Regions from separate parts of the Paenibacillus sp. RC21 genome, predicted to be linked through region 2. Evidence: predicted binding sites of a transcription regulator. Region 2 holds the regulator's gene; the other holds the start of a gene.
The links. The regulator LexA, encoded in region 2, represses DNA repair genes until DNA is damaged. The targets are predictions, from matches to a motif close to CGAACATATGTTCG.
Positions count from the first base shown of each region.

Region 1: a site for LexA is predicted at 1,662-1,675, ahead of ABIA61_RS07185 (DNA polymerase IV). Genes of this name have one in related genera too.

Region 1 is NZ_JBIYCS010000002.1:416,852-420,274, forward strand. It holds gene ABIA61_RS07180 (hypothetical protein) at 1-23, opposite strand, end outside; gene ABIA61_RS07185 (DNA polymerase IV) at 336-1,604, opposite strand; gene ABIA61_RS07190 (hypothetical protein) at 1,846-2,196, opposite strand; gene ABIA61_RS07195 (LysR family transcriptional regulator) at 2,494-2,625, shown strand; gene ABIA61_RS07200 (LysR substrate-binding domain-containing protein) at 2,693-2,950, shown strand; gene ABIA61_RS07205 (VOC family protein) at 3,200-3,423, opposite strand, start outside.
Region 2 is NZ_JBIYCS010000002.1:48,696-52,118, forward strand. It holds gene ABIA61_RS05365 (hypothetical protein) at 1-453, opposite strand, end outside; gene ABIA61_RS05370 (DUF896 domain-containing protein) at 582-788, opposite strand; gene ABIA61_RS05375 (LysM peptidoglycan-binding domain-containing protein) at 894-1,262, opposite strand; gene lexA (transcriptional repressor LexA) at 1,453-2,079, shown strand; gene ABIA61_RS05385 (hypothetical protein) at 2,643-2,813, shown strand; gene ABIA61_RS05390 (hypothetical protein) at 2,856-2,996, shown strand.

The sequences.
Region 1 (3,423 bases), 370 kb from region 2:
TGGATGGTCGGTATAGTGAGCATGAAACTGATCAAATTGGAATTTGTCTTCTTTCTTCTTGCTAACAGGCATATCATTCAAATAAAGATACTCTTGATAATTTTTTTCTTGCACTAGTAAAGCTTCGACTAAGATGTTGGGAAAGATTACGCAGTGTTCTTTTCATTTATTTTCTACACCCTCATCGTAAATTTGACATACTTTATACATTATATTCCTTTAGCAATGGAAAGCATAATTATTTTTGTATTATTGATTTATGGTACTATCTTAAAGGAGCATTCTAAATGCATAGTGCTAGATGATTAGTTTTATTTTCCTTATCTGCGAACTGTTTATTTATAATGCCCCCCGATTTTTAGGGACCTTTCCAGCGCCTGACCGGCGTTGGTCAAAGAGGAAGCTCTTACAATAGCTGCACTACCATAGCGTTCTTTAATGCTATCTGTTGCTTTTTCCAGGGAACGTGTACGCTCCTGATCTTCAAAGAAGGAGAGTTGATATGTTTGATCGTCAACCAGTTCACTTAAAGTGACACCTAGGCGTCGTATCGGCATGCCATTCCAAAAATTATAAAATATTTTTTTTGCTGCATCGTACACTTTATTCGTATTGTTAGTCGGGTCAGTAAGCTTCATTTGCCTGGAAAATCCAGTAGGGGCTTCATATGGACTGCATATACAACTGACAGTCACAACAGAACCCATATACCCTTTACGACGGCTGTCTCGACAAACCTCTTCGGTGAGTTCAAGCAAAATCGTTTCAATCTCATTCTTGTTCGAATAATCCTTGGGCAGGGTCATTGCATGGCTTATCGACTTTTGCGGGGAATCGAGCGTAGATGGGATAACAGGACTATCGTCCAAACCGTTAGCAGTTCTCCACATAATCTCAGCCTGGATGTCCGACTGTTTTCCAAAATGACTGCGGAGTTTCGTCTTAAGTTCTGGCAAAGTCATTCTGCCTATATCTCCAATAGTTGTTATGCCAAGCCGTGCAAAATGTGCTGTCATCCGCGATCCCACTCCAAACATTTTGCTGACCGGCTGTGGCCACAATAAATGTTCAACTTCTGCTCTGGATAGTGTGAAAATCCCGCTTTTGTTCTTCTTGGCCCAAATGTCAGTTGCAATTTTTGCAAGTATCTTATTGAAGCTGCTTCCTATTCGAACCCAAACTCCAGTTTGTAAAAGAACATTTTGCTGAATGTCTTTTGCAATAACTAATGAATCACCAAACGTTCTTACACTACCAGAAATATCCAAGAACTGTTCATCAATACTAAACACTTCTACAAGATCAGTATACTCCTTGTATATATTCGTGATTGCTAAAGAAACATCAATATAGTATTTCATCCGTGGTCGTACGATAACAAGTTTAGGACACTTTTTCACAGCTTCTCCCAGACGCTCTGCTGTAGTTACACCAAAACTTTTTGCAATGGGGCACGCCGCTAAAATGATTCCCGACCTACGTGAAGGATCGCCAGCTACCACAAGTGGTTTATTTCTATATTCTGGGTGAGAAGCTTTTTCCACGCTAGCGTAAAAACTTTGACAATCTGCTAAAAAAATTGTTCTCTTATCTTTTTTAATCATGTTGCACCTCCAAAAAGCAAATGAATAAGAACATACATTCACAAGTCAATTATATACCAAACATACGTTCTATATACAAAGTAAATACTGGAATTAAAAAAATAGTGGAGACAGCAATTAAAGAGCTATCTCCACTATTTTTGTTACTTATATCATGTGCTAAGCATCCTGCCTTTTATAAAAAATATATTACTAATAAAGAGCTTAAGTCTATCTAAGATGTTTAGGGATATAAAAACAATTACGCCAAAAGCATCATATCGATTAAATCTGCTGCTAAAGATTTAGATCCACTCACACCTTTTACATATTTTAAAGGACCGTCAGATGACCAATTCATTGTACTGAGCTTCTTTACTCTCTTATGCATCATATTATAATCGATTCTATCACGCTCATTTATGCACATTGTTAGAAGCTTGGACCCCGCAATAGAAAGAGCATCTAGACAAACAATATGAGTGATACGGTACTCCCCGTAGTCAATCCATTCCTTGGAGAATGTATCTTTAATTGATCGATAATAGTTTAATGCAACTTGGTATCTCTCTTCGTTGCTCGTCCCTATTAACTTTTGTTCCTTAAATAACAATTGAGTAGTTCGATACAGATTTTGGAGAGTAATGTGACGTCCGCGAGTGCGTTTACCTATTATGCTGCCAATATTGTGGAAAGGACTCTCTGGTCTAGTGATAAGTTCAGTCGCGATCCAGCTAGACTTATCAGAATTACGGCGTTAAGATAGTGCATTGTAAACCCTCCACATCATATCGACTCAACCTGATAATCTTATGGTATCATCAACGATGACAGAAGTATAATTTATGATAAGTATGCTTTCGATGCATTTCAGTAATGAATAATGTGAAATGAATTCAGGAGGACACGTATGGAAATTCAACAATTAAAATATTTTCAGGTCTTGGCTGACATACAGCATGTTACGCGAGCTTCAGAGGTACTGAACCTTTCCCAGCCAGCATTAAGCCGATCAATCTCCAAGCTCATTTCATTGGTTTGAACGAATTAGCTAATGAATCCCTTATTTTGTTAAAAAAGGATACGCTCTCCGTCAAACCACGGATCTGATGTTTCAAGAACACGGAATCCAACCTCACATCACCTTTGAAGGCGAAGAGGTCGCAACCGTTGCGGGACTGGTGGGCTCAGGCCTTGGCGTATCGTTGCTTCCAGACTTACAGGGACTGGACACCCATAAGGTTGTCCAAGTCCGCCTAAATGCCCCAGAATGCCACCGATCCATAGGATTAGCATGGAGGATTGAGAGATATTTACCGCCCGCTGCTGGGAGTTTTAAAAATTTTATTATAGCCAAATTTTCTTAGGGAAATTTTACAACTGGGAACAAGATGAAAAGATTAGAGCAGCGGGCTGATTATAAAATTCATCTCTATTGGATGCTAGGATTAACCGTATTTGGGATGCATCTGATACGCAAATAAAATTAAAAGCATGGGAAACCTGTCTCCTCTTTAATGAACCAGTTACTACGACCTGATATTTTGGAATTGAAGTGAATAGAACTCACTATAACTTGTGGGAAATAGGGTGCGGTTTGGTCACAACATGTAAAATCACACTAAATACTGAGATATTTCAATAAGATTTTGATCCGGATCTCTAATATAAACGGATACAATAGGACCTAGCGCGCCTGTTCTGGTTACGGGTCCCTCCTCAATATTCACTCCAATGGTGTCTAGATGATTCACAATCTCTTCGATGTTTTTATCGGTAATGAAACACAAATCAGCAGACCCGGACACCGGGTTTTGGGCTTTGGGTTCGAATTCTTTTC
Region 2 (3,423 bases):
AATGGCATCCGTATCATAACGGCCCAGTGATTTTGTAAAAATAAAGTTGCCACCCTTACCTTTTCTTTCAACCGTTACGTAACCCTTTTCAATCTTGATGGCTTTCATATCCTCTGCCGTCATTGGACGCTCTCTGCCACCCTTCAACATATACAGCGTGCTCTTTCCAACCTTCAAATAAGGACGGCGGATGAAAAAGATAACAGCCAGCATCAAATACAAGCCGAATACAAGCCAGTCCATGCCGCGCATACCAGTCTTAGTCAAAAAATAACTCATGAGCATATACAGAACTGCAAGTCCAGCCAACATGATTGGCACGGTAATATTACGTCCACGGAAAATATCCATTGCAGAACCGGCGCCACTAATGGTTTGGATGCCTTGCTTTTTGCGCGATTTATTCAAATGCGCTGTGTTTTTGCGAACTTTTCTTTCAAATGACCGGGCCATCTCTCAATTCCCTTCCCAAATATATTGCTTAAAACAATTGCTACCAATCCTAATCTATATAGATACCAAAAATAGATACCTTAAAAAAACGAAAAGCAAATTACGCGGGCTAAGCCGCTTTAGCGACATTAATGCTTCAGCCCACCATTTCCCTTCGACGTATCTTCGTCCACAATTTCAATCGTATCAAGTTGCTGCCGGAAATTACGGCGAATGTTATCCAAATAAATTTCCCGAAGATTGGCGCGCTCTGTTGTTTCCTCTTCCGTCAATCCTTCGGCTTTTGCTTTGCGAGCCAATTCATTGATGCGCTGTACCAAGCTGTCTATATCCAAATTCTGTCCCCTCCATATAAGCAAAGATATAATACACTTTGACATGTAGAAAAGAGCTTGTCAAGGTTCCCGTATCACGTTCCCTGACAGCTCTAATGTGACTGATCAGAAGTGCGGAAGCTTTAAAAGCTGGCCTGCCTGCACTCCTCGATCTTCCATTCCGTTAATCCGAACAATTCCTTCTATATATACCCGTGTATCCATTCGTTCCGGTTTATGAGTGGAGGCAATCCGCCACAATGTATCCCCAGGTTGTACAATAAGTTTGGTCACCTCTTCATTCGAAACCGAAGGAGCCGCGAATACCGTCAGTACACCTGCACCCGCAATCCAGGCAACGATAACCAGAATAAGAAGTTTGGGCAGGAGACTGTTGGAAATGGTCCGTACAAGCTGCGCCCTTCTCTCATTCCGGACATTTTGAATCTTTTCTAAATTCATTGGAAAAATACTTTGATATGTGCTATATTTCATCATTTGTCGCGTCCTCCAAACGTTTGTTCCTATGTTTTTTCACAATATAACACGAACATTTGTTTTGTTCAATAGAAAAGAGAACAAAAGTTCGTGATTATTTTTTAGGATTATTTAGAACTTACGTTTGTACGAACGGAGGTTCTATGCTATAATTTTCCCAAACGTTACTAAATGGGGTTGATACGGTATGTCTAAGATTTCAAGCCGCCAGCAGGCCATTCTTGAATTTATCCGCAATGAAGTGCGTCTAAAGGGTTATCCCCCTTCTGTACGCGAAATAGGTGAGGCTGTCGGATTGGCCTCCAGTTCTACGGTTCACGGTCATTTGGATCGTCTGGAGAAAAAGGGACTGATTCGTCGTGATCCAACGAAACCGCGGGCCATCGAGTTACTCGGCCAAGACGAATCGGATAACAGCAACTTGATTAATTACTCAATTAGTCGTGTTCCGGTCGTCGGCAAAGTTACAGCTGGTCTGCCTATTACAGCAACAGAAAATATTGAAGATTACTTTCCTCTTCCCCAACATTTTGTTGGTGAGGATAAAATATTCATGTTATCTGTTGTAGGAGAAAGCATGATTGAAGCTGGTATTGCCAACGGAGATTATGTCATCGTACGTCAACAGCAGACAGCCGATAACGGCGATATTGTCGTGGCCATGACAGACGAGGACGAGGCTACTGTTAAAACTTTTTACAAGGAAAAAGATCATATTCGACTTCAACCGGAAAATCCGGCCTTTGAACCGCTTCGTCTGACGCACGTCAGTATTTTGGGCAAGGTTGTAGGACTCTTCCGGGACTTCCACTGATTTTTCATTTTTCAGCCCCGTTATTCTTCCCGCTACAACAAAACCGGCTGCCCATGGCAAGCCGGTTTTGTGTTGATTTTATGTACACAAAATGTTCCTCACAGCTATTCTTTTTCCTTTGATAGCCCATAGATTAAACGGTTTATACCTGCAATTACTGTTCTGTATATTGGTGGATCAAAAGAATTATATCATTATTTTAGATAAATATGGTATATTATCTGAACAACTGAATAATCGTATTCTTAACCAGGAAGCGTATTACGAGAAAAAACTTAAAACCCTTTATAATAAGTAATATTTCTTTTACCAGCTTCTTATCTTCATTCTTTACTATTCTACTTATGCTAATCTGCTGTAACTTTCTCCTACAACGTAAAGTGGGAAAGGATACGGCAGGTAAGCATAAGTTTTTTTACGTTCCGTATCTCCATACTTTATTAGTTTCTGAATATTAGGATCATAGGTGATAGCTTCTTTTTGCTTTTAATAGATTTATGCTGATACATTGCTAGCGCTACTGACATATGAATAAAGTAGACCTTAGCAAAGGAGATAAGAAGATGATCAAAAATCGAGTCAAAACGTATAAGCACCGTATCGGCAAGAACAAATTTCTGGTCGTAAAAGTCTTTCAGGCCGCAGCCGCCGAAACAAGAAGCGGTAACGCACTAGCCACCAATGCATTGAACATCAAAATTTCCAAACGTAACCGTAAGCATAAACACTTCTAAAATTCATCCGTACCTTCATTTCTTGTGAAGGGAGGTGATATCATGTGTAAAAGACATTTCAAACGTCACGTGAGAAGAAGAGGATTATCGATCCGTTCAAATCAGAGAGCGATTGCACGTGCTAGAGGTAACGCACTGGCTGTTAATCTGTTTAGTGTAAATGATAGACAACGCAGACGTTAATGATTGTTTTTAAGCGAAAAGCGGGAAGGATTTCTTCCCGCTTTTTTGTGCCGCATTATAGTGTAAAACGGATATTGAACCAATATTAAGGGGCCCTTTAGCAGTCGGTAGGACTTTATCATTTTCAACAGAATTTTAACATTTGAAGTAAGTGAATACTGATAAAAATTTCGTATTCTCTTCATCTAAATCCCAGTCCTGAGAAAATTCAAAAAAATGCTTTTTCATGTCTATTCTCCCCTGTGAACTATTGTGTCTTTATCTTTACTGTATGATCATTTATCCTATGTACTCTGAACGAAATGCTTTTCCTCGTTTCATAAACATAAGGAGCGAAAATGTTAACTCAACACAACCCATTACCTTCTCCCATTCTTTTTCCCTTGATTATGAAATTCGAAACTCTTACCTATATCAATTCCTAAAA